One region of the Streptosporangium vulgare genome, then DNA from elsewhere that is predicted to be linked to it. Evidence: riboswitches for the same ligand, from Rfam matches in the RefSeq annotation. Region 1 holds a riboswitch; the other holds the start of a gene.
The links. A riboswitch is a leader RNA that binds a small molecule or an ion and turns the genes downstream of it on or off. The one in region 1 is predicted to bind cobalamin.

Region 1 (15,846 bases):
CCACCTCCTGAGCGTGCGCCGGGGCCGGGCGGTCTTCGAGTCGCCGTCGCTGTCCCTCACCCTGTCGTCCAGCACCACCCTGGAGGCGGACGGCCAGGACGTGCGCTCGGAGTTCAAGCTCAACGAGGGCGAGTGCGCGGTGTTCGCCCTCGACAGGTTCGGCGAGGACGTGGCGCTGCGCTCGTGCCCCGTCGAGGAGGCCGAGGAGGAGTTCGCCGCGACCGTGGCGTACTGGCGCCGCTGGCTGTCCTCCTCCAACTACCGGGGCCGCTGGCGGGAGATGGTGCACCGGTCCGCGCTGACGCTGAAGCTCCTCACGTACGCGCCGACCGGCGGGATCGTGGCCGCCGTGACGACCAGCCTGCCCGAGCAGATCGGCGGGGAGCGCAACTGGGACTACCGCTACGTCTGGATCCGCGACTCGGCGTTCTGCGTGTACGCGCTGCTGCGGCTGGGCTTTGGCGAGGAGGCCGAGGCGTTCATGGGCTTCCTGTCCCGGCACGTCAGCCGCGACGGCGGCTGCGCCTCGGGGCCGCTGCAGATCATGTACGGCATCGACGGCCGCACCGAGCTGCCCGAGGTCGAGCTGTCCCACCTTGAGGGCTATCAGGGTTCGAGCCCGGTGCGCATCGGGAACGCCGCCGTGAACCAGCTCCAGCTGGACATCTACGGCGCCCTCCTCGACTCCGTCTACCTCTACGACAAGTGGCACCGGCCGATCTCCAGCTCCCTCTGGGACGACGTCCACATCCTGGTGGACTGGGTCTGCGACAACTGGGACCGGCCCGACGAGGGCGTGTGGGAGACGCGCGGCGGGCGCAAGGACTTCGTCTACTCGCGGCTGATGTGCTGGGTGGCGATCGAACGGGCCATGCGGATGGCCGCCCACCGCGGGCTGCCCGCCGACACGCCCCGCTGGCAGCTGGCCCGCGACGCGATCTACCGGCAGATCATGCGGCGCGGCTGGTCGGAGGAGCTGAAGGCGTTCGTCCAGCACTTCGACGACAACGTCCTCGACGCCTCGGTGCTGATGATGCCGATGGCGAAGTTCATCTCCCCCACCGACCCGAAGTGGCTGTCGACCCTCGACGCGCTCGGCGCGAACCTGGTGTCGGACTCGCTGGTCTACCGCTACGACCCCGCCGTCAGCCCGGACGGGCTGCGCGGCGAGGACGGCACCTTCTCGATCTGCTCGTTCTGGTACGTCGAGGGGCTCACCCGCGCCGGGCGCCTGGACGAGGCCCGGCTGGCGTTCGAGAAGATGCTCACCTACGCCAACCACGTCGGCCTGTACGCCGAGGAGATCGGGCAGACCGGCGAGCAGCTCGGCAACTTCCCGCAGGCCTTCACCCACCTCGCGCTGATCAGCGCCGCGTTCAACCTCGACCACGCCCTGGGCTGACGCCGGAGGGGACCGGCAACGCGCCCCTCCCCGGCCGCGACGCCGGGGACCGGCGGCCGGGGTGATCGGCCGTCGACGGCCGGGATCCGCGCCGGCGGATCGCACGACTCGATGGGCACGATCATCGCAGCGGCCGCGTTACCTACGATGAGACCGTCCACTCCCCTGGACAGTCACCGGAGGAACGATGCCGCTCGTGGTGTTCCCGGCAGGCACGGGCGCGGTGCTGGTCGTCCTGCTCGTGATGCTGGTCATCCTTTTGCTGTGGCAGATCACGTGGGAGCGGCGCGAGAGGGAGCGGTCCGCGCCGGCGGGGTTCGTGCTGGGCTGGCGGCTGCGCGATGGCGGCGTGCACAGCACCACGGTGGCGGCCGACACCGACGACCTGGAGCTGGAATACCGCGCCGCGCGCAAGTCGCTCGACCCTGCCGTGGTCGAGACGTGGGTCTCCCAGCGCACCGCGACGGGTTCGGTCCGGCGCTACTGGGTGGCCGGTGAGCTGGACCGCACGGAGACGATCTGAGGCACCACCGGCACCGCGCGGCGCCCGCGCGGCCGGCGGGCCGGCGAGGAGCGCCTCGGAGAAAACCCGGTCGCCCGGCGGCATGACACGCTCCCCCTGGCATGCGCCGACGGATCGGTCCGGTCCGTCGGCGCGTGCCCCGGGGGAACCGGTGAGGCCGTGGGTCAGGCGCCGTCCTCCAGGTCTCCCTCGGACTTGAGGTAGACCTCCTGGAGGTCGCGCAGGATCGCGGGGTCGGGGTGCTCCCACATGCCCCGGTTGGCCGCCTCCAGCAACCGCTCGGCGATCCCGTGCAGCGCCCACGGGTTGGATTTGGCCATGAACGCCTGGTTCTCCGGGTCCAGTACATAGGTCGCGGCCAGCTTGTCGTACATCCAGTCGGCGACGACGCCGGTGGTGGCGTCGTAGCCGAACAGGTAGTCGACGGTGGCGGCCAGCTCGAAGGCGCCCTTGTAGCCGTGCCTGCGCATCGCGGCCAGCCAGCGGGGGTTCACCACCCTGGCGCGGAAGATCCTGGACGTCTCCTCGGAGAGCGTCCTGGTGCGGACCGCGTCCGGCCTGGTGCTGTCGCCGATGTAGGCGGCCGGGGCCTTGCCGGTGAGCGCCCGGACGGTGGCGATCATGCCGCCGTGGTACTGGAAGTAGTCGTCGGAGTCGGCGATGTCGTGCTCGCGGGTGTCGACGTTCTTGGCCGCCACGGCGATCCTGCGGTAGGCCGTCTCCATGTCCTGCCTGGCGGGAACGCCGTCGACGCCCCGGCCGTAGGCGAAGCCGCCCCAGACCGCGTACACCTCGGCCAGGTCGGCGTCGTCGCGCCAGTTGCGGCTGTCGATCAGCGGCAGCAGCCCGGCCCCGTAGGCGCCCGGCCGGGAGCCGAAGATCCGCATGGTGGCCCTGCGCTCGTCGCCGTGCCCGGCCTGGTCGGCGAGCACGTGCGCCCGCACGTAGTTGAGCTCCTCGGGCTCCTCCAGCCCGGCCGCGAGCCGTACGGCGTCGTCCAGCATCGCCACGACGTGCGGGAAGGCGTCGCGGAAGAAGCCGCTGATCCTGATGGTGACGTCCACGCGCGGGCGGCCCAGCTCCGCGGCGGGGATGGGCTCCAGGCCGGTGACGCGGCGCGAGGCCTCGTCCCAGAGCGGCCGCACGCCGAGCAGCGCCAGCACCTCGGCGACGTCGTCCCCCGCGGTGCGCATGGCGCTGGTCCCCCAGACCGACAGTCCGACCGAGCGCGGCCAGTCGCCGGTGTCGGCGCGGTAGCGCTCCAGCAGGGAGTCGGCCATCGCCTGGCCGGTCTCCCACGCCAGCCTGCTCGGCACGGCCTTGGGGTCGACCGAGTAGAAGTTGCGGCCGGTGGGGAGCACGTTGATCAGCCCGCGCAGCGGCGACCCGCTCGGCCCGGCCGGGACGTAACCGCCGTCGAGGGCGTGCAGGATCGCGTCGATCTCGTCGGTGGTACGCGCCAGCCGGGGCACGACCTCGACGGCGGCGAACCGCAGGATCCGCTCCACCGTCCCGAGGTCCGCGCCGGGGGCACCGGTCGATCCCCCCGCGTCACCCGCGCCGGGGGCCTTCCCGGGGGCCTCCTGCGGGTCGGCCGGAACGGCGGCGCCGGGCCCGCCGCCCTGACCGGTCACGCCGTTCGCGCCCGCCACGTCGGCCCCGCCGACCGTGCCGGTCGCGCCGGTCGCGCCGGTCGTGCCGGTCGGAACGGCCGGGGTGTCCGCCCGGCCCAGGATCTCGGCGGTCACCTCCCCCGCCGCCGACGGGTCCCAGCCGCGCTGTTCCATGGCCTCGACCAGGGCGCGGGCCAGGGTCTCGGCCTCGTCGACGCCGATCCGTCCCGCGCTGCCGTCCTCGGCCAGGCCGAGGGCCTCGCGCAGCCCGACGAGCGCCTCGCTGCCCGCCCACATCTGCCGGGCGCGGAGCATGGCCAGCACCAGGTCGACGCGCGGCTGCCCCTCGGGGGCGGCTCCCAGCACGTGCAGGCCGTCGCGGATCTGGACGTCCTTGACCTCGCACAGCCAGCCGTCGATGTGCAGCAGGAAGTCGTCGAACTCGGCGTCGTGCGGGCGGTCGGCGACGCCGAGGTCGTGGTCGAGCCTGGCCGCCTGGATCAGCGTCCAGATCTGGGCGCGGATCGCGGGCAGCTTGGCCGGGTCCATCGCCGCGATGGAGGCGTGCTCGTCGAGGAGCTGCTCCAGCCTGGCCATGTCCCCGTAGCTGTCGGCGCGGGCCATCGGCGGGACGAGGTGGTCGACCAGGGTGGCGTGCGCGCGGCGCTTGGCCTGGGTGCCCTCACCGGGGTCGTTCACGAGGAACGGGTAGATGAGCGGCAGGTCGCCGAGCGCGGCGTCCGGGCCGCAGGAGGCCGACAGGCCCGCCGACTTGCCCGGCAGCCACTCCAGGTTGCCGTGCTTGCCCACGTGGACCACGGCGTGCGCGCCGAAGCCGTCGGCCAGCCAGCGGTAGGCGGCCAGGTAGTGGTGGCTGGGCGGCAGGTCGGGGTCGTGGTAGATCGCGATGGGGTTCTCGCCGAAGCCGCGCGGCGGCTGCACCATGACCACCACGTTGCCCGAGCGCAGCGCGGCCAGCACGATCTCGCCCTCCGGGTCGCGCGACCTGTCCACGAACAGCTCGCCGGGTGCCGGGCCCCAGTGCTCCTCCATCCGGGCGCGCAGGTCGGCGGGGAGGGTGGCGTACCACTCGGCGTACCGGCTCGCCGCGATGCGCACCGGGTTTCCGGCGAGCTGCTCCTCGGTGAGCCAGTCCTGGTCCTGTCCGCCCGCGGCGATCAGCGCGTGGATGAGCGCGTCGCCGTCCTGGCCGGTCACCCCGGGCAGCTCGTCCTCGGCGCCGATGTCGTACCCGCGCTCGCGCAGCGCGGCCAGCAGCCGCACCAGGCTGGCCGGGGTGTCCAGGCCGACGGCGTTGCCGATGCGGGCGTGCTTGGTGGGGTAGGCCGACAGCATCAGCACCAGCCGCCGCTCGGCGGGCGGGATGTGCCGCAGCGCGGCATGGCGTACCGCGATGCCCGCCACCCGCGAGGCCCGCTCGGGGTCGGCCACGTAGACGGTGAGCCCGTCCTCGTCGATCTCCTTGAAGGAGAACGGCACCGTGATGATCCGCCCGTCGAACTCGGGGATCGCGACCTGGGTGGCGGCGTCCAGCGGGGACAGGCCGTCGTCGTTCTCCTCCCAGGAGGCCCGGCTGCTCGTCAGGCACAGGCCCTGCAGGATCGGCACGTCCAGCTCGGCGAGCGCGCCGACGTCCCAGGCCTCGTCGTCCCCGCCCGCCGACGCGGTCGCCGGACGGGTGCCGCCCGCGGCGAGCACGGTCACCACCAGGGCGTCCACCGTGCGCAGGACCTCCACCAGGCCGGCCTCGGCGGTGCGCAGGGAGGCGCAGTACACCGGCAGCGCCCGCGCTCCCGCGTCCTCGATCGCCGAGCAGAGCGCCTCGACGAAGGCCGTGTTGCCGGACACGTGGTGGGCCCGGTAGTAGAGCACCCCGACGACGGGCCCGTCCTGGTCGCGCGCCTCGCGCTCCAGCGTCCCCCACGTGGGGGTGGGCTCGGGCGCGGCGAACCCGTGGCCGGTGAGCAGCAACGTGTCGGACAGGAAGTGGTGCAGCTCGGTCAGGTTGGCCGGGCCGCCGTGGGCGAGGTAGGCGTGCGCCTCGGCGCAGACCCCGCCGGGCACGGTGGACAGCTCCATCAGCTCGGCGTCCGGCGCCTGCTCGCCACCGAGCACGACGACGGGCCGGGGACCGGCGAGCAGGGCGTCCAGCCCCTCCTCCCAGGCGCGGCGGCCGCCCAGCAGGCGTACCACGACCAGGTCGGCGCCCTCCAGCAGCGGCGGGAGGTCGGCGGCGGCGAGCCTGGCGGGGTTGCCGAGCCGGTAGTCGGCGCCGCTCGCGCGGGCGCTCAGCAGGTCGGTGTCGGAGGTCGAGAGCAGGAGGATCACGCGCCACACTCCAGGAGAGGAAGGGCGGTACGGCCCAGGGATGCCACGGCGTGGCGGGGAAACGGCGATGCTGTGGCGCCGCCGGGGAACGGGGAGAGGCGCGCCGCACGGTGGGGGAACGGAGACAGACGCGCGGCGTCGCGGGGGAACGGGGAGAGGCGCACCGCCTGGCGGGGCGACAGTGATGCCGCCGCGTTACGGGAGAACGGTGAAGAACGCGCGGCATCGCGGGAGAACGGCGATGCCACGGTGTCGCGGGGGAACGGCGAAGAGCGCACGGAGCTTCCTCCCTCGGGGTCCTCGCCCCGGGTCGTCGTCGGCCGCGACGGCTGGAGTCTCCTGGCTCCCGGATCGGTGCTCACCCCGGCCTTCCCGCCCGTCGTCGGACAGTGGCCCGGGTGGGGTTCGCTCCCCGGTTACAGTGGCGGGACCGCGCCGGAATCACACCGGCTTCCTCCCTTGCCGTCGCCACCGATGACACTACGGCAGTCCGGTTCGTTGCAAGAAACTGGCGTTAACATCCTTCGCGTGTCCATTGCCGACTTTTCCGGACGATCGCGACTCGACGCGTGCCCCGGGGCGCTTCAGGTCCATGCCGCCGCGGACGGCGGCCTGGCCCGCGTCCGCGTGCCCGGTGGCCGTCTCACCCCCTTCCAGCTGCGCGAACTCGCCGAGGCCGCGTCGACGTACGGCGGCGGTGTCATCGAGCTCACCTCCCGCGCGAACGTCCAGGTGCGCGGCCTCGGCCCGTTCGACCCGTCCAGCCCGGACAGCGACACGGAGAGCGGTGCGGGGAACGTCGCGGGGAACGTCGCGGGAAGCGGGTTCGCCGCGCGGATGGCGAGGGCGGGCCTGCTGCCCTCGGCGACGCACGAGCGGATCCGCAACATCCTCGCCTCCCCGCTGACCGGACTGGACGGGCCGGACGGACTGGACGGACTGGACGGACTGGACGGGCCCGCCAGGCTGAGCACACCGAGCGGACCAGGCGGGGCGAGCGGGCCGAACGCGGCGAGCGGACCGGGCGGAACGGAGGCTCCGGACAGCGGGGACGCTCCGAACCGTCCGGACCGGCCAAGCCGTTCAGGCCATCCGGAGGGCGGCGGGATCGTCGACATCACACCGCTGATCGGCGAGCTGGACCGGAGGCTGTGCGCCCGCCCCGCCCTCGCCGCCCTGCCGGGGCGGTTCATGTTCGCCCTCGACGACGGCCGGGGGGACGTGGCCGGACTGGGCGCGGACGCCGGGATCCTGCCGACGGGGCCGGACGAGGCCGCGCTGCTCCTCGCCGGGACCGACACCGGCCTGCGCGTGCCGCTCAACGAAGCCGTGACCGCCCTGCTCGCCGCGGCCGAGGGGTTCCTCGACGAGCTGGCCACCCGGGACGTCACCGCCTGGCGGATCGCCGAACTCCCCGGCGGCTCCTCCCTGGTCGCCGCCCGGGTGCGAACCGCCCTCGGGATCCCCGGTACGACGCCCTTCGACCCGGTGAGGCCGCGGGTCGTGTCCCTCGGACCGGTCGGTGTCATCGGGAGCACGGACGGGACAGGGGACGGGACGGGGAGCGCGACCGGCACCGGAGGCGAGACGGCTCCCGGAAGCGGTACCGGGCGCGGCGTCGGGGACGACGTCGAGGGCGGCACCGAAGAGGAGCTCGAAGCAGGCGCCGGCGACGGCACCGGCGACAGGGGCGCGCGGGTCGCGCTCGGGGTGGCGATCCCGCTGGGGCGGCTGACCTCCGCGATGGCGCTGCTGCTCGCGGACGCCGCCTCGGGCGGGGAGATCCGGCTCACGCCGTGGCGTGGCGTGGTCCTGCCCGGCCTGGACCGCGCCGAGGTCGCGGGCACGGCCGCCCGACTGGAGGCCGCCGGGCTGGTCGTCGACCCCGCCTCGCCGTGGATCGGTGTGACGGCCTGCACCGGCCGCCCCGGCTGCGCCAAGTCCCTGGCCGACGTCCAGGCCGACGCGGCCACCGCGATAACCATCGGCACGGCTCCGCCGTCCGCCACCCCGCCGTCCACGACCTCACCTGTCGGGAGCGAACCCTCCGGGAGCGAACCCTCCGGAGACGAGCCGTTGGAGAGCGGGCCGTCCGGAAGCGGGCCGTACAGGAGCGAGCAGGCCGGGAGCGGGCCGTCCGTGGCCCCGCCGTCCGGGAAGGGGCCGGGCACCGATACGCTCCCCGTGCACTGGGCGGGCTGCGGCAGGCGCTGCGGCCGTCCGAGGGGGCGGGTCGCGGATGTGGTCGCCACCGGTGACGGCTACCGCCTGGAGCTGGACGGCACCGGCCTGACCTGCTCCGGCATCGAGGAGACCGCGGCCGCGCTGGTGGCCGCCAGAGGGGAAATGTGATCGACTACGTCCGCGACGGCGCGGAGATCTACCGCCGCTCCTTCGCCACCATCCGCGCGGAGGCCGACCTGTCCGGCCTGCCCGCCGACGTCGCCCGGGTCGCGGTCCGCATGATCCACGCCTGCGGGATGGTCGACCTGGTGAGCGACCTGCGCTGGTCACCCGGTGTGGTGGCCTCGGCGCGCGAGGCGCTCCGCGCGGGCGCGCCGGTGCTCTGCGACGCCATGATGGTCGCCTCCGGGGTGACCCGGCGGCGCCTGCCCGCGGGAAACGAGGTGGTCTGCACCCTCGGTGACCCCCGGGTGCCGGAACTCGCCGCGGAACTGGGCACCACCCGTAGCGCCGCCGCGCTGGAGCTGTGGCGCGACAGGCTCCAGGGCTCGGTGGTCGCGATCGGCAACGCGCCGACCGCGCTGTTCCGGCTGCTGGAGATGGTCGAGGAGGGCGCGGGCCGTCCGGCCGCCGTGCTCGGCGTCCCGGTCGGTTTCATCGGTGCCGCGGAGTCCAAGCAGGCCCTCGCCGAGCACCCGGCGAGGCTGGAGTACCTCGTCGTGAGCGGACGCCGGGGCGGAAGCGCGATGACCGCCGCCGCGGTCAACGCGATGGCGAGCGAGGAAGAGTGAGCGACGACGTGAGCGCACGCGTGACCGGACGACTGTGGGGCGTGGGACTCGGCCCCGGCGACCCCGAGCTGGTGACCGTCAAGGCCGCCCGCCTGATCGGTGAGGCGGACGTGATCGCCTTCCACAGCGCCCGCCACGGCCGGAGCATCGCCCGCTCGGTGGCCGCCCCCTACCTGCGGGAGGGTCAGGTCGAGGAGGCGCTCATCTATCCGCTCACCACCGAGACCACCGACCACCCCGGCGGCTACCAGGGAGCGATCGACGACTTCTACGCCGCCTGCGCGGTGCGGCTGGCGGCCCATCTGGACGCCGGGCGCGACGTGGTGGTGCTGTGCGAGGGCGACCCGCTCTTCTACGGCTCGTACATGCACATGCACAAGCGCCTGTCGCACCGCTACGTCACCGAGGTCGTGCCGGGCGTGACGTCGGTGAGCGGCGCCTCGGCGGTCCTGGGGCGCCCGCTGGTCGAGCGGGACGAGGTCCTCACCGTGCTGCCGGGGACGCTCCCGGCCGAGGTGCTCGCCGAGCGCCTGGCGTCCACCGACTCGGCGGCGGTGCTGAAACTCGGCCGTACGTTCACCAAGGTCCGTGACGCGCTGGCCGAGGCCGGGCGGCTCGACGAGGCCTGGTACGTCGAGCGCGCCACCACCGGGCAGCAGCGGCTGGCCCCGCTCGCCGAGGTCGACCCCGGCAGCGTCCCGTACTTCTCTCTGGCGCTGATCCCCAGCCCCGTCAACGCGACGGGCCCCGCGCCCGCCGCCGGGACCGGGAACACGGGCGAGGTGAGGGCACGCGGTGAGGTGGTCGTGGTGGGGCTCGGTCCCGCCGGGCGGCCGTGGCTGACGCCGGAGGCGCAGGAGGCGCTGGCCGGCGTCGACGAGCTCGTCGGGTACGGCCCCTACCTGGACCGCGTCCCGCCCAACCCGCGCCAGCGGCGCCACCCCACCGACAACCGGGTGGAGGCCGAGCGGGCCGCGCACGCGCTGGAGCTGGCCGCGGCCGGATCGAGGGTGGCCGTGGTCTCCTCGGGCGACCCCGGGGTGTTCGCGATGGCCAGCGCGGTGCTGGAGGTGGCGTGCGAGCCGAGGTTCGCGGACGTGCCGGTACGGGTGCTGCCCGGCCTGACCGCGGCGCACGCGGTGGCGAGCAGGGCCGGCGCTCCCCTCGGCCACGACTACTGCGTGCTGTCGCTGTCGGACCTGCTCAAGCCCTGGGAGGTGGTCGCCGAGCGGATCAGCGCCGCGGCGAAGGCCGACCTCGTCCTGGCGATCTACAACCCGGCGTCGAAGAGCCGTACCTGGCAGGTGGCCGCCGCGCGGGACCTGCTGCTGGAGCACCGGGCGCCGGAGACCCCCGTGGTCGTCGGCCGCGACGTCGGCGGGGCACGGGAGAGCATGACCGTCACCACCCTCGGCGACCTGGACCCCGACACCGTCGACATGCGCTGCCTGCTGCTGGTGGGCTCGTCCACCACGCGCGTGGTCGAGCGGGGTGACGGCGGCCGGGTGGTGTTCACCCCCCGCCGCTATCCCGCGTGACGCGCCGAGGGCGAGGACCACGGCGAGGATCCCGCCCGGCCGGCCTGCCGCCTTCGAGTCACCCGCCGCGTCCGGCCGGTCCCGTAGCACGGGCGGCCGGTCCCGTCACACGGATCCGGGACCGGCCGCGCTCTCCAGCCAGGCGAGCGCGGCCTCGACGCTCTCCACCGAGGCCACCCCCTCGGGCGGGGGCGGGCGGCGCACGATCACGACCGGCAGCCCGAGCTCGCGGGCGGCGAACAGCTTCGCGGTGGTCATCTCACCGCCGCTGTCCTTGGTGACCAGCACCTCCACCCGGTGCTCGCGCATCAGGGCCAGCTCGCCGTCCACCGTGAACGGCCCCCGGCTGAGCAGCACCTCCAGGCGCCGCGGGACGAGCGGTCCCGGCATGTCCACCGAACGGGCCAGGAACCACTGGCCGTCGAGACCGGCGAAGACCGGCAGGCTGCGGCGTCCCGTGGTGAGGAACACCCGCTCCCCCAGCGAGGGCAGCAGCTCGGCGGCGGCCTCCAGGGAGGGCACCCAGCGCCAGTCGTCGCCGGGGGCCTCCCGCCAGCCGGGCCGCCGCAGGATCAGCAGCGGCAGGCCGGTCCGGTCCGCCGCCTCGACCGCCGAGGCCGTCATCCTCGCCGCGAACGGGTGTGTGGCGTCCACGACGACGTGGACGCCGTGCTCCGCCAGCCACGCCGCGAGCCCGCCCGGACCGCCGAACCCCCCCTCGCGCACCTCCCCCACCGGCAGCTTCGGGTCGCGCACCCGGCCCGCCAGCGAGGACACCACGCGCGTCCCCGCGCGCCCGGCGAGCGCGGCGGCCAGCCGCCTGGCCTCGTCGGTGCCGCCCAGTATCAGCACGTTCAGCGTGTCCGGCACGCCCTCACCTCGGAACGCGGGATCAGTCACGGCAGCGGGCGGCCGAGTACAGGTGGCTGTCGGGAAACTCCGAGGCGGTCAGCACGCGGCCGACGACGATCACCGCGGTACGGAGGATCCCCGCCTCGCGGACCTGCCCGGCGATGTCGGCCAGGGTGCCGCGCAGGATCACCTCGTCGTCGCGGCTCGCCCTGGCCACCACGGCCACCGGGCAGTCGGCGCCGTAGTTGGGGACGAGCTCCGCCGCCACGGCCTCGACGCGCTGCACCGCCAGGTGCAGGACCATCGTGGCCCGGCTGCGGCCGAGCGTGCCGAGGTCCTCGCCCTCGGGCATGGGGGTGGCGCGCACCGACGTACGGGTCAGCACGACCGTCTGCCCCACCCCCGGCACGGTGAGCTCGCGCCGCAGCGACGCCGCGGCGGCGGCGAAGGCGGGAACGCCCGGGATCACCTCGTACGGCACCCCCTCCGCGTCCAGCCTCCGCATCTGCTCGGCCATCGCGCTGAACACCGAGGGGTCGCCGGAGTGCAGCCTGGCCACGTCGTGCCCGGCCCCGTGGGCGGAGACCATCTCCGCGACGATCTCCTCCAGGGCCATCCTCGCGGTGTCGACCAGCCGCGCGCCCGGCGGGCACGACTCCAGCAGCTCCGCCGGGACCAGCGACCCGGCGTACAGGCACACCGGCGCGGACGCGATCGCCCGCTGGCCCCGCACGGTGATGAGATCCGCGGCACCCGGCCCGGCCCCGACGAAACGTACCGTCATCGCTTCTCCTCCGGGGTGAGCGGCTTGACCGCGGTCCAGATCGTGACGGGCATCATGGGCCGCCAGCCGGTGAACCCGCCGACCGGGGCGGCCCTGCTGACCGCGAGCCTGACCATGCCGCCGCCGAGCCTGCCGTGCCAGAGCGCCAGGACCGCCTCCGACTCGACGGTCACCGCGTTGGCCACCAGCCTGCCGCCCGGCCGCAGCGCCTCCCAGCACGCCTCCACCATCCCGGGAACGGTCACCCCGCCGCCGACGAAGACGGCGTCGGGCCGCTCCAGCCCGGCGAGCGCGGCGGGCGCGGCACCGGTCACCACGTCGAGACCGGGAACGCCCAGCGCCGCGGCGTTGCGGGCGACCCCGGCCGCCCGGCCCGGGTGGGACTCCACCGCGACGGCCCGGTTGTCCGGGTGCGCGCGCATCCACTCGATGCCGATGCTGCCCGCGCCCGCGCCGACGTCCCACAGCAGTTGCCCGGGGACGGGCGCCAGCCGGGACAGGGTGACCGCGCGCACCTCGCTCTTGGTGAGCTGGCCGTCGTGCTCGAACGCCTCGTCGGGCAGGCCGGGAAGGCGGGGCAGCGGAACGGTCCCGGCGTCGGCGCGGCACTCCACGGCGACGACGTTGAGATCGTGGGTCGTCGGCGGGGACCAGGTGGCGGCCGTACCGGAGAGCACGCGTTCCCCGGCGCCGCCCAGCCGTTCCAGGACCGTCACCGGGCTCGCGCCGTAGCCCCGGGCGGCGAGCAGCCCGGCGACCCGGGCCGGGGTGCGGCCGTCGGCGCTGAGGACCAGGAGACGGCGGCCGTCGTGGACGAGCGGGTGCAGCACCTCGGCGGGGCGCGTCACGAGGCTGACCACCTCGACGCGGTCGGCCGCCCAGCCGAGCCTGGCGCAGGCCAGGGAGACCGACGACGGGTGCGGCAGGACCCGGACCCGGTCCGCGCCGAGCAGCCGCACCAGGGTCGTGCCGATGCCGTGGAACATGGGGTCGCCGCTGGCCAGCACGCACACCCTGCGTCCCCGGTGGGAGGCGATCAGCTCGGGCAGGGCCGGGAGCAGCGGCGAGGGCCAGACGACGCGCTCGGCACCGGACCCGATCCCGGACCCGGCACCGGCCTCGGCACCATGCCCAGCCCCGGTCCCGGCCCCGGTGCCGGACTGGACACCATGCCCGCTCCCGGACTCGGCACCGGTTTCCGGGACGAGTCCCAGGTGCCGGGCACCGCCCATCAGGACCTCGGCCGCGCGCAGCTCGCGCCGCGCCGCCTCGGAGAGACCGGCCCAGCCGTCGTCCCCGATGCCGACGACGGTGACGGCGAGATCAGCGGGGCCGACGGGATCGGCCGAGGCGGAGGTGGCGAGGCCGGAGGGAACAGGGCCGGAGGGGACGGGGTCAGACATTGCCCAGCACCCGGGTGATGCGGATCTCGACCACGACGCGGGCGGGGTTCTCCCTGGGCACGCGGTAGCGCTCGGCGTAGCGGCGCTCGGCGTCGGAGACCGACTCGGGGTCGGTACGGATCACCGCGCGCCCCTCCAGGGTCGACCAGCGGCGCCCGTCCACCTGGCAGACCGCGACGGCCGCGCCCTCGTCCCCCGCCGCGAGCACGTGGCGGACCTTGTGCGAGCCACCCGAGGTGATCACCCTGGCGATCCCCGCGTCGGCGTCCAGCGTCACCCCCACCGGGATGACGTGCGGCGTGCCGTCGGCGCGCACGGTCGTCATCGTGCACAGGTGACGCTCCCGCCAGAACGCGCGGAGTTCCTCCCCGAGATCCTTCAACAGCCGATCCTTCCCCGATACCGGTTCCACCGGGCGACATGGTAGCCCCGGGCCGCGTCCACCACCGGACCCGGCCGCCGGTCAGGCCGGTACGGTCGCCCCCGCCAGGCCCGGCCGAGGGCGACCGGCGCCACCCGATCGGAGCGGCGCCGGTCCGCAGCGCCACCCCGGCCGGAGCGGCACCGGTCGACGGCCGCCGCCCCGATCGGGGTGGCGGCCGTCGACCGGTGCCGTCAGTCCTCCGCGACGGGCCGGTCGCGCTCCTCCTCGTAGGCCCGCAGGACCTCCTCGCGCCGCTCCGCCGGGAGCCGGTCGATGTACAGGCGGCCGTCGAGGTGGTCCGTCTCGTGCTGCAGGCACCGGGCCAGCACCCCGGTGCCCTCGACCGTCAGGGGCGCCCCGGTGACGTCGAAACCGTGCACGACCGCCCGGTCGGACCGGGCGAGCGACGCCCGCTGTCCCGGCACCGACAGGCACCCCTCCTCGTAGTCCGCCAGGGTGAGCGCGGCGGCCTCGGGCAGCACCAGGACCGGGTTGACCACGACGCCCTTGCGGTACTCCTCGGTGTCGTCCGGGCAGTCGTAGACGAACACGCGCAGGGGAACCCCGATCTGGTTGGCCGCGAGCCCCACTCCGTCGGCGGCGTACATGCTGGCGAACATGTCGTGCACCAGCGTGACCAGGTCCTCGTCGAAACGGGTGACCGGCTCGCAGGGCCGGTGCAGCACCGGGTCGCCGACGTGACGGATGGGCGCGGGACGGCCCTCTCCACTCGCCCGCATCTCTCAGCCTCCCGCGCTGAAGATGACGTCGCCGGGCGTGACCCTCACGGTGACGCGCCGCTCGTCCGGGGTCCGGAAGGGATAGGACTCCACCCCGAGATACTTCTTCGCCAGGTGGTCGATGACCTCGTCCGCGCCCTCCAGCTCCAGCCGGGCCGTACCCGAGACGCTGACCAGGCGATGGGCGTCCTCGGGATCGAGGACGCTCACCGACACGCGCGGGTCCTCGCGCAGGTGGCGCTCCTTCGCCCGGCCGACGGCCGTGTTGAAGACGACGTCGTCCCCGTCGACGTCGACCCACACGACGGTGCTGTGCAACGAACCGTCCGGCCTCACGGTGGTCACCCAGGCGTGGATGGGCCGCTCGAGCAGTTTCCTGGCGTCTTCACTGAGTCTTCCCACCGGGACCTCCACGTCACGAACGATGCCTATGAGGTCATCGAACATCACGCACACGCGATCACTTCCATCGCCCCCGGGAAAACCCGCGGCGCCCGGGAGACCGGATGCGCACCCGGCCGGGGGCGAGCACCGAACCCGCACATTACTAAATGTTGACTATCAATAACTCTCCGTGTTACCACTTGACCCGGCATTCCGGTGGCGACCTAAGGGGATCGATGTCGTTTCTCGACCGGTACGAGTCGGCGGCGGAGGACCGGCGGCCCGCCCTGGTCGTCTCCTGGATCCGCACCGAGTGGCGGGAGTTCTTCGCCGAGCTGCGGGAACGGCGCCCGATCATGCACACGCCGCTGCTCACCCTGGTCACCCGGTTCGCCGACGTCACCGAGGTGCTGTCGCGCGAGCGCGTCTTCACCGTCCGGCTCTACGCCCCGCGCATGGACCCGTTCCTGGGCGGCGGCTTCATGCTGTCGCAGGACGACACGCCGCTGCACTGGGCGGAGCGGGGGCTCATGCAGAGCGTGCTGCCCGTCCAGGACGTGCCCCGGGTCCGCCGCATGGCCGCCGCCTTCGCCGACGAGGCCCTGGACCGTGCCCGGCCCCGCGGGCGGGTCGAGGCGGTCGCGGAGCTCGCCCGCCACGTCCAGCTGCGCGTCTGCCGCGAATACTTCGGAATGGCGGGCATCGGGCTCGACGAGCTGTCCGCGTGGTCGCGGGCGGCCCAAACCGACATCTTCGGGAACCTGCACGGCGACCCCGCGGTCCACGCCGCCTCGCTGGACGCCGGCGCCCGGCTGCGCGACCGCCTCCACGACCTGATCGACGACCGGCGGGCCCGCCT
Region 2 (15,846 bases), on a different contig from region 1:
GCTTGACCACCAGGAACATCACCAGCGCGTACGGCAGGGCGAGCAGGACCTTCCACTGTCCCTCGGCCTCGCCCGCCCCGGCGATGCCCACCACCACCGCCAGGACGGTCCAGGCGAGCACGTCGATGACGGCCGCCGAGGCGAGGGCGAGGCCGCCGAGCGTGATGCGCTGCATTCCCCGGTCGGTGAGGATCCTGGCCAGCACCGGGAACGCGGTGGCGGCCATCGCCGCGCCCATGAACAGCACGAACGGCAGGGTCCTGTCACCGCCCACGTGCTCGCCCGCGATGGAGAGCGCGAGCACGCAGCCCAGGACGAACGGCACCACCGTCGAGCCGAGCGCCACGGTCACCGCGATCCGGCCCTTGCCCCTGACCAGCTTCTGGTCCAGCTCCAGGCCGACGACGAACATGAACAGCACGAGGCCGACGTTGGCCAGCGCCTGCAGCGGGGGCCGCATCTCGGGTCCGAACAGCCGGTCGCCGATCAGGGGCCCCAGCAGGGTGGGGCCCAGCAGGATGCCCGCCACGATCTCGCCGATGACCGGTGGCTGTCCGAGTCGCCTGGCGAGCGCGCCGAACAGCCGGGCCGCCGCGAGGACGATGACAAGGTCGAGCAGGAGCAGGTCCATATGGAGCACTTGCCAGCACGCTTTCCGTATGCAAAGAAAAGCCCTGAGAATGTCGAGGGCGACGTTACCGTGTGGGGAATGTCGTCGCGAACGTTGCGCGGGCATGGAGGGAGACCGTTGGTGGAAGGCATCGCCGATTACGAGTTCGTCCGGTCGTTGGGGGCGGGCAACCACGGCGAGTTCTACTTGGCGAAGAAGCCGGAACGGTTGCCCGTCGAGGCGGACCTGGTCGCGGTGAAGGTGGTGGGCGGCACCGGGAACGACGCGTTCCGCCGCGCCACGAGGGAGCTGAAGGCGTTCGCCGCGGTGCGCTCCCCGTACCTGGTGCGCCTCTACGACGCCGGACAGCAGGGCGGGGTGTTCTACTACTCGATGGAGTACCTGCCGGGCGGCTCGCTGGCGCGTCCCGCGGAGCCCCCCTCGCGCGAGCGGGCGCTGCGCGCGATCGCCTGCGTCTCGCACGCGGCGCAGGCGCTGCACGAGGAGGGGATCGTCCACCGCGACATCCGTCCCGGCAACGTGCTGCTCACCGACGACGGCGGCAAGCTCTCGGACCTGGGCCTGTCGCAGGTGCTGATGCCGGGCGCGACGGTGACCGGGATGGGCGACATCGGGTCGGTGGAGTTCACCGATCCCGCCCTGTTGCAGGGGGAGACCCCCACCCCCGCGGGGGACGTGTGGTCGCTGGGCGCGACGCTGCACTGGGCGGTGAGCGGCAACGGCCTCTACGGGGAGCTGCCCACCCACGACCCGCTGCTGACCCTGCGCAAGCTGAACAGCACGCCGCCGTCGATCGACCCGGGCCTGGAGCCCGAGCTGTCGGACCTGGTCCAGGCCTGCCTCGGCGACGCGGCCAAGCGGCCCACCGCGAGGGGAGTGGCCGACCGGCTCTACGCGCTGCTGGTGTGAGCACTCTCGCGGTTCGAGGACCCTCGCGGTCCGGCGAGGGTTCCCCGGGCCGGACCGCCGCGGCCCGGGACGCCCTGCCGGGCCGGGACGTCCCATCGAGGAGACACGGGAGGGCGACCAGCTCTACGGCACCCGGGTCGTCAACGCGCCGGGACGTCCCATCGAGGAGACACGCGCCCGGCCTCGCGTGAAGGCCGGTCCTACCCGTCGGCCCCGCCGGCGGGGCGGAGGCGGCCCAGTTCGGCGTCGAGCATCCGTTCCAGGCGCTCGGCGCCGAGCCTGTCCGGATAGAGCAGGTGGTGCGCGCTCAGCCCGTCGACGAGGGCGAGCAGCCGCTCGGTGACGTCGTCGAGGTCGTCGGAGGTGGCGATCTCCCCGCCTCCGGCCGCCGCGCCGAGCAGGCTGCGTACCAGATAGCGCAGCTCCTCGGCCTCGGCGCGCTGTGCCTCCAGCATCGCCGGGCTGGTCATGCTGCGGCTCCAGAAGCCGATCTCCAGCGCGCTCTCCCCGGCGCGCTCGTCGTCCAGCGGAAGGTTGTCGAGGAGGAGCTCGCGCAGCGCGGCGAGCCCGGTGAGGCCGGCCAGCTTGCCGCGCAGGCGCTCCACGATGCGCCGGTGCGAGGAGCGCAGCGCCGACAGCATGATGTCGTCCTTGTCGGCGAAGTAGTGGGTCAGCACGCCGTTGGAGTAACCGGCCTCCCTGGCGATGGCCCTGGTCGTGGCGGCCTCGATCCCCTCGCGCAGGATGACGCGGCGCGCGGCCTCGACGACCTCCTCGCGGCGCTCGCCATGATCGACGATCTTCGGCACCTCGTTCCTCCCCGGTTTCGCGACGGATCCGTTGACATTTTAGTCGGTCGCCCGTCTATTATCCGCTGAGACACGAGGAGGACTCACCATGACCGTCGTCACCCTCGGCGTGCACATCGTGGACGTGCTCGCCAGACCGGTGGAGTCGATCCCCGCCGGGCAGGACACCCATCTGCTGGAGCAGATCCGTGTCACCGCCGCGGGCGCCGCCGCCGCGACCGCCGTCGACCTGGCCGCGCTCGGCGTCCCGGTGGCCTCGGTGGGGGCGATCGGCGACGACGAGCTCGGAGACCTGCTCGTCATGATGATGGGGCGGCGCGGGGTGGACGTGAGCGGGATCGTCCGCAGGCCGGGGGAGCAGACCGCCGCCTCGATCCTGCCGATCCGTCCCGACGGCGGGCGCCCGTCCTTCCACGTCCCCGGCGCCAACCTGGGCCTGTCCACCGCCGACGTCGCCCGGGAGACCGTCCTCGGCGCGCGGGCCGTGCACCTGGGCGGCATGGACGTCACCTGGGGCCTGTACGACCCGGCGTTCTACGCGCTGCTGGACGAGGCGCGGGCGGCGGGCACGATCGTGACCATGGACCTGCTGTCCAACATGCCGGACCTCATGCAGGGGGTCCGCGCCTTCCTGCCGCACGTCGACTACCTCCTGCCCAACGAGGAGCAGGCGCTGCTGATGAGCGGCGCCACCGGGGTGGAGGAGGCCGCGTCGGCCCTGCTGGCCCTGATGCCGGAGGGGACCTCGGCCGTCCTGGTCACGCTCGGCGCGGACGGGAGCCTGATCGCCGACGCGGAGGGCCTCACCCGCGTGCCCGCCCTCGACGTGCCGGTGGTCGACACCACCGGGTGCGGCGACGCCTACTGCGCCGGGTTCGTCGCCGGTCTGGTCGACGGCCACGACGTGGCCGGCGCCGCGCGGCTCGGCACCGCGCTGGCCGCCCGCGTCGCCGGGGGCCTCGGCTCGGACGCGGGCCTGGACGGGGCGCGCGAGCTCCGGGACGAGAAGTGACCCCGCCGCCCGTACGACCCGCCCCCCGGGGCCGTACGGGCGGCGGGAGCGGCGCCGAACCGCCGGAACGCATCCAGACGTGAACCCAGACGTGAAAGGACGACGCATGTCCATCGACGCCAAACTCAGGGAGCGGGCCGCGAAGGTCGTCCCCGGCGGCATGTACGGCCATCTCAACGCGGCCCTGCACGGTCCCGCCTACCCGCAGTTCTTCGTCGGGGGCGAGGGCTGCCGCCAGCGCGACGCCGACGGGCGCGAGTACGTCGATCTCATGTGTTCCTGGGGGCCCGTGGTGCTCGGCCACCGCCACCCCGCCGTCGAGGGCGCCGTCGCGGCCCAGCTCGCCGCGGGCGACTGCCTCAACGGCCCCGGTCCCGTCTACGTGGAGCTCGCCGAGCTGCTGGTGGAGACCGTCCCGCAGGCCGACTGGGTGATGTTCTCCAAGAACGGCACCGACGCCACCACCCAGGCGCTGATGGTCGCCCGCGCCGCCACCGGCAGGACGAAGGTCCTCATGGCGCACGGCGCCTACCACGGGGCCGACCCGTGGTGCACGCCCAGCACGGCGGGGACCACCCCCAACGAGCGCGCGGACCTGGTCGAGTTCACCTACAACGACCTCGCCAGCGTCGAGGCCGCCGCGGCCCAGGCGGAGGGCGACGTCGCCGCGATCATCGTGACCCCGTTCAAGCACGACTCGTTCGAGGACCAGGAGCTCGTCGCCGCGGAGTTCGCCCGGGGGGTGCGGGCCCTCGCCGACCGGATCGGCGCCGCGCTGGTGATCGACGACGTGCGCGGGGGCTGGCGGATCGACCTGGGCGGCTCCTGGGAGCCCCTGGGAGTGCGCCCCGACCTGTACGCCTTCAGCAAGGCCATGGCCAACGGCCACCCGATCGCCGCCGTCACCGGGGTGGACTCCCTGCGCGGGCCCGCCCAGACGCTCTACTCCACCGGCTCCTTCTGGTTCAACGCCGCCCCGATGGCCGCGGCCAAGGCCACGATCGAGACGCTGCGCGCCGTCGACGGCATCGCCCTGATGGAGCGCGCGGGCACCCGCCTGCGCGAGGGCCTCGCCGCCCAGGCGGCCTCCCACGGCTTCACGGTCAACCAGACGGGGCCGGTGCAGATCCCGTGGCTCTCCTTCGAGGGCGACGCGACGCTCGACAAGGGCATGTTCTGGGCCGCGGCCTGCCTGGAGGAGGGGGTCTACCTCCACCCGTGGCACAACTGGTTCCTGTCGGCCGCCCACACCGACGCCGACATCGACCGGGCACTCCAGGGCACCGACGCCGCCTACGCCAAGCTCAGGGCCCGCTTCGGCGCCGACTGAGCCCCGGCCGGATACCGGACGCCAGGGGACGCCCGGCGGCCGGAGGCCGGGACGGACGGCCCGGCCGGGACGGCGGCGTACAGCGTACGGCTCCAGCCGGGAGGGCGAGCCGGTCAGGGCGGCGTACGGCCCCGGCCGGGACGGCGGTTCGTGCCGAGTTCGGCTCGTCGCGGAAGCGGCCCCGGCCGGGACGGCGGGGGGCGGCTAGTTCCGGGCGTCGCCCCGCAGGCGGTACCACTGCAGGTCGTCCAGGCGCGTGCCGCCGGGGCCGGGCAGCAGCCCGTGCAGCAGGGCCTCCCGGGTGAAGCCCGCCCGCTCCAGCACGCGGTGCGAGGCGATGTTGCCGGGCGAGGTGCCGGCGATGATCCGGGCCAGGGAGGTGTGCTCGAAGGCCCAGCCGACCAGCAGGTCCACCGCCCTGGCGGCGAAGCCCCTGCCCCGGAACTCCGGCAGCACGCTGTAGCCCGTCATGGCCTGCCCCAGCAGGGGGATCACCCCGCTGAGCTGGATGTCCCCGGCGAACGCGCCCGTCTCGGCGTCCAGGATCACGAGCTCGGCCCCCGTACCGGCGAGCCAGTTCGCGCCCGCGGTGCGGCACCGCTCCTCGACCTCCTCGAAGGTGGCGGTCTCGGAGGGGACGCTGTACCTCACGACGTCGGGCAGGTTCCGCAGGGCCAGGTAGTCGGCGGTGTCGGCGGCGGTGAGCGGCCGAAGCCGCACCATCCCGTCGGTCAGCGAGCCACCGGGGAGCCCCGGCAGGAGGGGCCTCACGCGCTCGCCGGAGTCGCCGGGCAGGCGCGCGAAGGCCACCAGGTCGCGGCGGGTGCCGTCACGCTGCTCCTCGGCCCCGCGCCGCACGCCCTCGCGGTGGAAACCGGCGGCCAGGGCGACCCGCTGGCTGGCCAGGTTCTCCACGCCGGCGAACAGCTCGACGCGCTTGACGCCGTGGCCGAACCCCCACCGGGTCAGCGCGGCGGCGGCGGCCGTGGCCACCCCGCGCCCCCGCGCCCACGGCGCGACCAGGTAGCCGATCTCGGTCATGCCACGGGGACGGGCCATGAGGCCCATGTTGCCCAGCCACTCGCCCGTCCCCGCGTCCGCGATCGCGAACGGGGCCCCTCCGCCCTGCCACTCCTGCCGGGTGTGCTCCAGGTACTGGAGCGCGTCGTCCAGGGTGTACGGCACGGGGATGAGGGGGAGGAAGCGGACGATCTCCGGGTCGGCGCAGGCCCGGACGATCGCCTCGGCGTCGGCCGGGGCGAGGGGCCTCAGGACGACGGGGCCGGCTGGAATCACATCTTGGGGAAACACACCCAACAGCTACCAGGTGCTGTCCCGGGGGGCGAGCCATTTTGCGGTGTTTTGCGGCTTCTTGTGGATCACCCGCAGCCGTCCGCACTCGTCCGCCCGTTTTGGCGCCCCGTCTTCGCGCCACGCGACCGCGTCCGTGGCGTCCGTGGCGTCCGTGGCGTCCGTGATGTCCTCGGCGTCCCCCGCTTCCTGGCCTCCCCGGCCTCCCCGGCCGTCCGAGGACACCGCCGCGCGCCGATAACCTTGCGGTCATGGGTTTTCGCAGGCATGGGCCGTTTCAGGCCGGGGATCAGGTTCAGCTCACCGACCCCAAGAACAAGCGCCACACGGTGACGCTGAAGGAAGACGGCGTGTTCCACACGCACAAGGGCGGAATCCCGCACAGTGAGCTGATCGGCCAGCCCGAGGGCTCGGTCGTGCGCTCGTCCGGCGGCACCCAGTATCTGGCGTTCAGGCACCTCCTCCAGGACTACACGCTCTCCATGCCGCGCGGCGCGGCGGTGATCTATCCCAAGGACTCGGCCCAGATCGTGGCGATGGCCGACATCTTCCCCGGCGCCCGGGTGGTGGAGGCGGGCGTCGGCTCCGGCGCGCTCACCTGCTTCCTGCTGCGCGCCGTCGGCGCCGAGGGCAGCCTCACCTCGTACGAGCGGCGCCAGGACTTCGCCGAGATCGCCACCAAGAACGTGGAGAAGTTCTACGGCGGCCCGATGAAGCAGTGGCGCCTGGTGGTCGGCGACTTCGCCGAGGATCTCGACGAGAGCGACGTCGACCGGATCATTCTGGACATGCTCGCCCCCTGGGAATGTGTGGACGCCGCGGCCCGCGCTCTCACCCCCGGCGGCGTGATCTGCTGTTATGTGGCGACCACGACTCAGCTGTCGCGTACGGTCGAAACTCTGCGGGAGCACGGGAGTTTCACCGAGCCCCATGCGTGGGAGACCCTGGTTCGTGACTGGCATGTCGAGGGACTGGCGGTGCGGCCCGACCACAGGATGGTCGGCCACACCGGGTTCCTGGTCACGGCCCGTCGCATGGCCGACGGGGTGACGCCACCACCTCGACGTAGACGTCCGGCGAAGGGGGCACATGGCGAGGAGTCCACGACTTCCACGTCTTCCGCCACATGATGACGATTCGGCCACGACGGTCCGTGAGGGCGTGACACGGAAGCAGACCTTCGTGTTCTTATACTTCTAGGACTAAAAGCACCAAAAAGGATTAATCATCACGCACTTAATGTAGTCATATGAACACCGCTCAGCCAGGTAAGGGACAGCCCTTAGATGGGTAGGGTTTTGAGTAGTCGGTCTCGACTGGGAAGGAGGTGACGCCGTGGCAGCTCGCGACGACGCTGAGGCTCGTGCCGCGCAGCGCGAACGGGAGGTCGCCGACCTCACAACACAGGTCTCCTTCCTGCAGGAGGAGATCACCGCGTTGCGTCGGAAGCTGACGGAGTCTCCCCGGCAGGCCAGGATTCTCGAAGAGCGTCTCCATGACGTGCAGGCGAACCTCGCGGCCGTAACCGGCCAGAACGAGCGTCTGGTGGCCACCCTCAAGGAGGCCAGGGACCAGATCGTCGCCTTGAAGGAGGAGGTAGACCGGCTGGCGCAACCGCCGTCCGGGTTCGGTGTGTTCCTCGAAACCAGAGAAGACGGCACGGTGGAGGTCTTCACCGGTGGCCGCAAACTCAGGGTGAACGTGAGTCCCGCGGTGGACGTCGAGGCGTTGAAGCGTGGCCAGGAGGTCATGCTCAACGAGGCGCTCAACGTGGTCGAGGCCCTCGGCTTCGAGGACCTGGGCGAGATCGTGATGCTCAAGGAGCTCCTCGAGGACGGCCAGCGCGCGCTGGTGATCTCGCACGCCGACGAGGAGCGGGTGGTGAAGCTCGCCGAGTCGCTGATGGACCAGCCGATCCGGGCGGGCGACTCCCTGCTGCTCGAGCCCCGCTCGGGCTACGTCTACGAGCGCATCCCCAAGTCCGAGGTCGAGGAGCTCGTCCTGGAGGAGGTGCCCGACATCTCCTACGAGGAGATCGGCGGGCTCATGCGGCAGATCGAGCAGATCCGGGACGCCATCGAGCTCCCGTACCTGCACGCCGACCTCTTCCGCGAGCACAAGCTCCGCCCGCCCAAGGGCGTCCTGCTCTACGGGCCGCCCGGCTGCGGCAAGACGCTCATCGCCAAGGCCGTCGCCAACTCCCTGGCCAAGCAGGTCGCGGAGAAGACCGGTCAGTCCGGCAAGAGCTTCTTCCTCAACATCAAGGGTCCCGAGCTTCTCAACAAGTACGTCGGCGAGACCGAGCGGCACATCCGCCTGGTCTTCCAGCGGGCTCGTGAGAAGGCCTCCGAGGGCACGCCGGTGATCGTGTTCTTCGACGAGATGGACTCGATCTTCCGGACCCGAGGCTCGGGCGTCTCCTCCGACGTGGAGAACACCATCGTTCCCCAGCTCCTGTCGGAGATCGACGGCGTCGAGGGCCTGGAGAACGTGATCGTGATCGGCGCCTCCAACCGCGAGGACATGATCGACCCGGCGATCCTGCGGCCCGGCCGCCTGGACGTCAAGATCAAGATCGAGCGGCCGGACGCCGAGGCGGCCAAGGACATCTTCTCCAAGTACCTCATCCCCGAGCTCCCGCTGCACGACGAGGACCTCTCCGAGCACGGCGCCAACCGGCAGGAGACCATCTCCGGCATGATCCAGCGGGTCGTCGAGCGGATGTACACCGAGAGCGAGGAGAACCGCTTCCTCGAGGTGACCTACGCCAACGGCGACAAGGAGGTCCTGTACTTCAAGGACTTCAACTCCGGCGCGATGATCCAGAACATCGTCGACCGCGGCAAGAAGATGGCGATCAAGCAGTTCCTGGAGACCGGCCAGAAGGGCCTGCGGATCCAGCACCTGCTGGCGGCCTGCGTGGACGAGTTCTCCGAGAACGAGGACCTGCCCAACACCACCAACCCCGACGACTGGGCCCGCATCTCCGGCAAGAAGGGCGAGCGGATCGTCTACATCCGCACCCTCGTGACGGGCAAGCAGGGCACCGAGGCCGGACGTTCCATCGACACGGTGGCCAACACCGGCCAGTACCTGTAACACGTGTGACCGGCGGCGCGGCTCCCCCGAGGGGAGCCGCGCCATCGGTGTTTCTTGCCGTTTTTAATCCCTTTTGTCGCGCGAATCCGTATCTCCTTTCACACCCGTCCCGAAAATGGACAGAAATGGACAGCCGTCACGGGAACCCGAATGATCGAGACGCCGTCCAAGTGGCGTGCGTGAACATTCCGGTCCGGCCGCCCGGTGAACGGCACGGGCTCCCGCGAGGCGCTTCGGGGAAGCGGCCGCCTCGCCGAGCTCGACCTCCTGCGCTTCCTCGCCGCCATCGCGGTGCTCGCCTTCCACTACTTCATCGCCTTCGCCTCGGTGTGGGGCGAGCGTCCGGCGGAGCTGTTCCCGGCGATCTCCACCGTCTCCGGGCTCGGCATCCTCGGCGTCGAGCTCTTCTTCATGATCAGCGGCTTCGTGATCCTGATGAGCATCTGGGGGCGGGGCCTGGGGGCGTTCGCCCTCTCCCGGCTGGTGCGGCTCTTTCCCGCCTACTGGGTCAGCGTGGCCGTCACCGCGGCCGTCTACGGGCTCACCGCCGCCACGGCCCTGGACCCCAAGCTCAGCCTCGGCGAGTACGGGATCAACCTCACGATGCTCCAGCGGGCCTTCGGCGTCTACGACGCCAACGGCGTCTACTGGTCGCTCTGGGTGGAGCTCCGCTTCTACGTGCTGATCTCGATCCTGGTGATCGTGGGGGTGACGCTCAACCGCTGTCTGGTCTTCATGGGCGTCTGGCTGCTGGCGGCCGGGTTCTTCACCGGGAGCGAGGAGGCCTGGGTCGACCTGGTGGTCATGCCCAAGTACGCGGCGTACTTCGTCGGCGGCATGGCGTTCTTCCTGATGACGAGGTTCGGCCCCCGGCTCGTCCTGTGGTGCCTCGCCGGGATCAGCGGTGGGCTGGCGGTCAGCGCGGCGCTCGACCGGGTGGCCGGGCGGATCGAGAACGTCGGCTACGCCGCGATGCCCGTGCCCGAGTGGGCCGTGGTCGCCACCGTGATCGGTTTCTACGTGCTCATGGCGATGGTGGCGCTCGGCTGGCTGGGGTGGCTGCGCTGGCGCGGCCTGGTCGTCCTGGGGGCGCTGACCTACCCGCTCTACCTGTTCCACACCCCGGCCGCCGTGCTGATCGTCCCCGCCCTGCGGGACACGCTGCCGCCCCCGCTGACCGCGCTGGTCACCGTGCTGGCCGCGATGGCGTTCTCCTATCTGGTGTACCGGCTCGCCGAGCGCCCGCTTCAGGAGTTCGTCAAGTCCAGGAGGCGGAGAAGCGCCGCATCCCCGTCCCCGTCACAGCTCCCCGCGCTCTCCTCGATCCCCCTCGCAACGGGCGAAAAGGCTTCGGTGCCATAACTGTCCGACCACCGGGCATAGTGAAGGGTCTAGGGTCGGGAATAGATACCACGGAGAGAATCAGTCCCGGACGAACAGAGGGTGCGCATGACGGTACGGCGGGTGATGGGCATCGAGACCGAATACGGCATCTCCGTGCCCGGACAGCCGGGGGCCAACGCGATGGTGACCTCCTCTCAGGTCGTGAACGCCTATCTGGCGGCCTCGGCCGCGAGGGCGCGGCGCGCGCGATGGGACTTCGAGGAGGAGAACCCGCTGCGGGACGCACGGGGGTTCGACCTCGCGCGGGAGGTGGCCGACCAGAGCCAGCTGACCGACGAGGACCTCGGCCTGGCAAACGTGATCCTCACCAACGGGGCCCGGCTGTACGTCGACCACGCCCACCCCGAATACTCCACGCCCGAGTGCACCAACCCCCGGGCGGCGGTGATCTGGGACAAGGCGGGCGAGCGGGTGATGCACGACGCGGCGGTCCGCGCCTCGGCGATGCCGGCCAACGCCCCGATCCAGCTCTACAAGAACAACACCGACAACAAGGGCGCCTCCTACGGCTGTCATGAGAACTACCTCATGCGCCGGGCCACCTCGTTCGCCGACATCGTCAGGCACCTGACGCCGTTCTTCGTCTCCCGGCAGGTCGTCACCGGCGCGGGCAAGGTCGGCATCGGCCAGGACTCCCGGGGCGAGGGTTTCCAGATCAGCCAGCGGGCCGACTTCTTCGAGGTCGAGGTGGGCCTGGAGACGACGCTCAAGCGGCCGATCATCAACACCCGGGACGAGCCCCACGCCGACCCGGAGAAGTACCGCCGCCTGCACGTCATCATCGGCGACGCCAACATGTCGGAGATCTCGACCTACCTGAAGCTGGGATCGACCGCGCTCGTCCTGGCCATGATCGAGGACAACTACTTCACCCGCGACCTCGCCGTGGACAACCCCGTCCAGGCCCTGCGCGCGGTCTCGCACGACCCCACGCTCAAGTACGAGATCTCCATGCGCGACGGCCGCAAGCTGACGGCGGTGCAGCTGCAGATGGAGTATCTGGAGCTCGCCCGCAAGTATGCCGAGGAACGCAGCGCCAACGGCATGGACGAGCCCACCAAGGACATCCTGGAGCGCTGGGAGTCGGTCCTCACCCGCCTGGCGGAGGACCCGATGCAGCTGTCCGGGGAGCTCGACTGGGTGGCCAAGCTGGAGCTCCTGGAGGGCTACCGCACCCGTGACGGCCTGCCCTGGTCGCACCCGCGCCTGCAGCTCGTCGACCTCCAGTACTCCGACATCCGACCGGACCGGGGGCTCTACAACCGGCTGGTCGCCCGGGGCCGCATGCAGCGCCTGGTCACCGAGGAAGAGGTCCAGCGGGCCATCGAGGTGCCGCCCAACGACACCCGGGCCTACTTCCGCGGCCGCTGCCTGAGCCAGTACAGCGAGTCGGTGGCCGCGGCCTCCTGGGACTCGGTCATCTTCGACATCCCCGGCCGCGAGTCGCTGCAGCGCGTCCCCACCCTTGAGCCGCTGCGCGGCACCAAGGCCCACGTGGGTGAGCTGTTCGACCGCTGCCGTACCGCCGCGGAGCTGGTGACGGCGCTGACCGGCGAGCAGTGACCTCCTGACAGCGACCTCCTGGCAGTGACCTCCTGAGAAGGGGGAGGTGGCCCGGCCGGGCCACCTCCCCCTTTCGGCGTGCCTGAACCCCCTGCCAGCCGGATCCCGGCAAACCGGACACCCGGATTGACGGGGGACGGAGAACCGGGGTACGTTCCGGGTGTTTTGTGGCGGTGCGAGGGAAATCCGGTGAGATTCCGGTGCGGTCGCGCCACTGTAACCGGCTCCACGGAGCCGGAAGCCAGGTCACACTCGGCCGCCACCGACCTACGAAAAGGGACGCGTAAATCCCGGAGGAGGTAGCCGTGAGCCAGATCTCGGCACCGCACGCCCAGCCCATCCCATGGCACTCGCTCACCCGCTGGCTGCTCGCCGTACCGGTGCTGCTGCTCCTCGCCTACCTGGTCACCTTCGACCAGGGAGCGATCTCCCAGGCGGGAAACTACCTGCACGAACTCATGCACGACGGGCGTCACCTGCTCGGCGTGCCGTGCCACTGAGCCACAGGTGATCACCAAACTCATCGTCCGGGGCCTCGTCGTCGGACTGCTCGCAGGGCTGCTCGCGGCCGTCTTCGCCTACACCGTCGGCGAACCGCGCATCGACCAGGCCATCGCGCTGGAGGAGGCGGCCGCCGCGGCCGCCGCCCCGGCCGAATCGCACGACGACACCGGGACCGCCGCCCACTCCCACGACGAGGAGGAGGCACTGGTCAGCAGGGACGGGCAGCGCTTCGGGCTCTTCCTCGCCCTCGGCCTGTACGGCCTGGCGGTCGGGGGCCTGTTCGCCCTCGTCTACGCGGCCGTACGCGGCCGGGCGGGACCCCGCTCGGAACCGGTGCTCGCGGTCACGCTCGCCGCCGCCGCGTTCACCTCCGTCGTTTTCATCCCTTTCGTGAAGTATCCCGCCAACCCGCCGGCCGTCGGTGATCCGGAGACCATCAACCAGCGCACCGTGCTCTACCTGGTCGCGGTGGTCATCGGGATCCTCGCCGTCGCCGCCGCGGTCGCCGCCTACCGCTACGCCTCGCGGAGCGAACCGTGGGTGCGCTGGCTGTCGGCGGGCGTCACCCTCCTCGTGCCCGTCGTCGCGGCCTGGATCCTCCTGCCGGAGATCTCGGAGGTGCCCCGGGGCTTCCCCGCCGATCTCCTGTGGGACTTCCGGGTCGCCTCCATAGGGACCCAGGTGGTCTTCTGGGCCGGTGTCGGCGCGCTGTTCGCCTTCGCCGCCCGCAGGCGCGGCCCGGTGTGACGACCCCCTCGGGGGTCACCCGCCTGCTCCTGGTCTGCCACGCCTCCACCTCGGCGACGGTACGGGCCGCGTTCCCGGGTGACGAACCACTCGACGAACGCGGCCTGCGCCGGGCCGAGGGGATGGCGCGGGACCTCGGCCCGGGGCCCGCGGCCTGCCCCTCCGAGCTGCGCTGCGTCCAGACGGCGGCGGCGCTCGGCCTGCGGGCCGAGCACGACCCGCTGCTGGCCGACTGCGACTACGGCCGCTGGAGCGGGATGACGCTCGGCGAGGTCGAGGCCGCCGAACCCGAGGCGCTCGCCTCCTGGCTCGGCGACCCCGGCGCGGCGCCGCACGGCGGGGAGCCGGTCACCGCGCTCCTCGCCCGGGTGTCCGGCTGGCTCGCCGTCCGGGCCCCCGGCAGGGCCGTCGCGGTCACCCACCCGGCGGTGATCCGCGCCGCGGTCGTCCACGCCCTCGGAGCCCCCGCCCAGGCCTTCTGGCGCGTCGACGTCGCGCCGCTGGCCCGCGTGACGCTCACCGGGCGCGGCGGCCGCTGGCGGCTCAGCTACCTCCCATGACGGTTCGGGCGCCCGGCGACCCTTTGACCCGACAAGACGGACAGGAGATCCCGAAGGTGCGTGACGCCCGCTATCCCTTCACCGCGATCGTGGGGCTGGAGGACCTGAAACTCGCGCTGATCCTCAACGCGGTCTCCCCCCGCGTCGGGGGAGTGCTGGTCAGGGGGGAGAAGGGCACCGCCAAGTCCACGATCGTGCGGGCGCTGGCCGCGCTTCTGCCACCCGTCGAGGTGGTGACCGGCTGCCGCTTCTCCTGCGACCCGGCCGCCCCCGACCCCGGCTGCCCGGACGGGCCGCACGAGGGCCGTACGGAACCCGGGGACCTGCCCGCCACCGTCCGGCCCGACGGAGCTCAGCCTGGTGAAACCCATCCCGACGGAGCTCAGCCTGGTGGAGCTCAGCCCGATGGGGCTCAGCTTGGCGTGGCTCGGTCCGCCGCCGTGCGGGACGGCGCCGCGCGGCCCGCCCGTCTGGTCGAGCTGCCCGTCGGCGCCTCCGAGGACCGCCTCGTCGGCTCCCTCGACATCGAGCGCGCCCTCACCGAGGGCGTGAAATCCTTCGAACCCGGCCTCCTGGCGAGCGCCCACCGGGGCGTCCTGTACGTGGACGAGGTCAACCTCCTCCACGACCACCTGGTGGACCTGCTGCTCGACGCCGCCGCCCTCGGCACCTGCTACGTCGAGCGCGAGGGGGTCTCGGTACGGCACGCCGCCCGGTTCCTGCTGGTCGGGACGATGAACCCCGAGGAGGGGGAGCTGCGCCCGCAGCTGCTCGACCGCTTCGGGCTGACCGTGGAGGTCCGGGCCTCGCGGGAACCGTCCCAGCGGGTGGACGTGGTACGGCGCCGCCTGGCCTTCGAGGCCGACCCCGACGCCTTCGCCGCCGCCTGGTCGGACGAGGAGAGGGCGCTGGCCGCGCGCATCGCCGGGGCGCGCGCCCGGGTCCCCCAGGTCGTCCTGCCGGACGCGGCACTGCTCAGGATCGCCACCGTCTGCGCGGGGTTCGAGGTGGACGGGCTCCGGGCCGACCTGGTCACCGCCGGTGCGGCGATCGCGCACGCCGCCTGGCAGGGCCGCACCACCGTCACCGCCGACGACGTGCGGGAGGCGGCCAGGCTCGCGCTCCCGCACCGCCGACGCCGCGACCCCTTCGACGCGCCGGGCCTGGACGAGTCCAGGCTCCAGGACCTCCTGGACCAGATCCCCGACGATCCCGAGGACCCGGAGGACCCGGACGACTTCGACGGTCCCGGGGGCGCCGACCCCGGCGACGGCCCGGACGGACCGGTGCCCGGCGGCGGCCCCGAGGACGGGGACGCCACCTCCGGCGACCCGGGCGATCCGGGCGTTCCCGGTGATCCTGGCGGAAGCGAGGATGGGGACGGCTCCCGGCCCGCTCTTCCGGACGTCCCGGGCGGTCCCGACCCCGGGACGCGGGAGCCCGCCGCCACCGCGGATCCCGGCGAGCCGCCGGAGAAGACCGGGGGAGTACCGGCCCGCGAGCAGGCCTTCGACGCCGAGCCCGGGGGCAGGACCAGGCTGTTCACCGTCCCGGGCGTCGGCGCGGGGGCCCCCGGGCGCCGGTCGCGCGCCAGGACGCCCCTGGGCCGTACCACGGGGGCCCGGGTCCCCGAGGGCCACCCCGGCTCCCTCCACCTGCGGGCCACCGTCGGCGCCGCGGCCCCGTACCAGGTCGCGCGGGGCAGGAGCGGGCCGGGACTGCTGCTGCGGCGCGGCGACCTCAGGGAGGCGGTCCGCGAGGGCCGCGAGGGCAACCTGGTGCTGTTCGTGGTGGACGCCAGCGGTTCCATGGCCGCGAGGCAGCGCATGCGGGCGGTCAAGACCGCGGTGCTCGGCCTGCTCCTCGACGCCTACCAGCGCCGCGACAAGGTCGGGCTCGTCACCTTCCGGGGCGCCCGCGCCGACCTGGTCCTGCCGCCGACCTCCTCCGTCGAGGCGGGCGCGGCC

Region 2: another riboswitch for cobalamin. It lies ahead of ACFFRH_RS17305 (CbtB domain-containing protein); the one in region 1 lies ahead of cobN (cobaltochelatase subunit CobN).

Annotation. Positions count from the first base shown of each region.
Region 1 is NZ_JBHMBS010000017.1:16,686-32,531, forward strand. It holds gene ACFFRH_RS29295 (glycoside hydrolase family 15 protein) at 1-1,402, shown strand, start outside; gene ACFFRH_RS29300 (hypothetical protein) at 1,590-1,925, shown strand; gene cobN (cobaltochelatase subunit CobN) at 2,090-5,887, opposite strand; cobalamin riboswitch at 6,198-6,369, opposite strand; gene ACFFRH_RS29310 (ferredoxin-like domain-containing protein) at 6,416-8,239, shown strand; gene ACFFRH_RS29315 (precorrin-8X methylmutase) at 8,236-8,862, shown strand; gene ACFFRH_RS29320 (precorrin-2 C(20)-methyltransferase) at 8,883-10,400, shown strand; gene ACFFRH_RS29325 (cobalt-precorrin-6A reductase) at 10,506-11,270, opposite strand; gene cobM (precorrin-4 C(11)-methyltransferase) at 11,293-12,036, opposite strand; gene cbiE (precorrin-6y C5,15-methyltransferase (decarboxylating) subunit CbiE) at 12,033-13,439, opposite strand; gene ACFFRH_RS29340 (pyridoxamine 5'-phosphate oxidase family protein) at 13,432-13,821, opposite strand; gene def (peptide deformylase) at 14,055-14,603, opposite strand; gene ACFFRH_RS29350 (TIGR03618 family F420-dependent PPOX class oxidoreductase) at 14,607-15,005, opposite strand; gene ACFFRH_RS29355 (cytochrome P450) at 15,224-15,846, shown strand, end outside.
Region 2 is NZ_JBHMBS010000007.1:205,654-221,499, forward strand. It holds gene ACFFRH_RS17255 (cation:proton antiporter) at 1-631, opposite strand, end outside; gene ACFFRH_RS17260 (serine/threonine-protein kinase) at 752-1,540, shown strand; gene ACFFRH_RS17265 (TetR/AcrR family transcriptional regulator) at 1,741-2,349, opposite strand; gene ACFFRH_RS17270 (carbohydrate kinase family protein) at 2,438-3,361, shown strand; gene ACFFRH_RS17275 (aminotransferase class III-fold pyridoxal phosphate-dependent enzyme) at 3,468-4,691, shown strand; gene ACFFRH_RS17280 (GNAT family N-acetyltransferase) at 4,896-5,987, opposite strand; gene ACFFRH_RS17285 (tRNA (adenine-N1)-methyltransferase) at 6,254-7,132, shown strand; gene arc (proteasome ATPase) at 7,338-9,101, shown strand; gene ACFFRH_RS17295 (acyltransferase family protein) at 9,306-10,463, shown strand; gene dop (depupylase/deamidase Dop) at 10,551-12,068, shown strand; adenosylcobalamin (AdoCbl) riboswitch at 12,223-12,356, shown strand; gene ACFFRH_RS17305 (CbtB domain-containing protein) at 12,374-12,568, shown strand; gene ACFFRH_RS17310 (CbtA family protein) at 12,576-13,319, shown strand; gene ACFFRH_RS17315 (histidine phosphatase family protein) at 13,316-13,879, shown strand; gene ACFFRH_RS17320 (magnesium chelatase subunit D family protein) at 13,876-15,846, shown strand, end outside.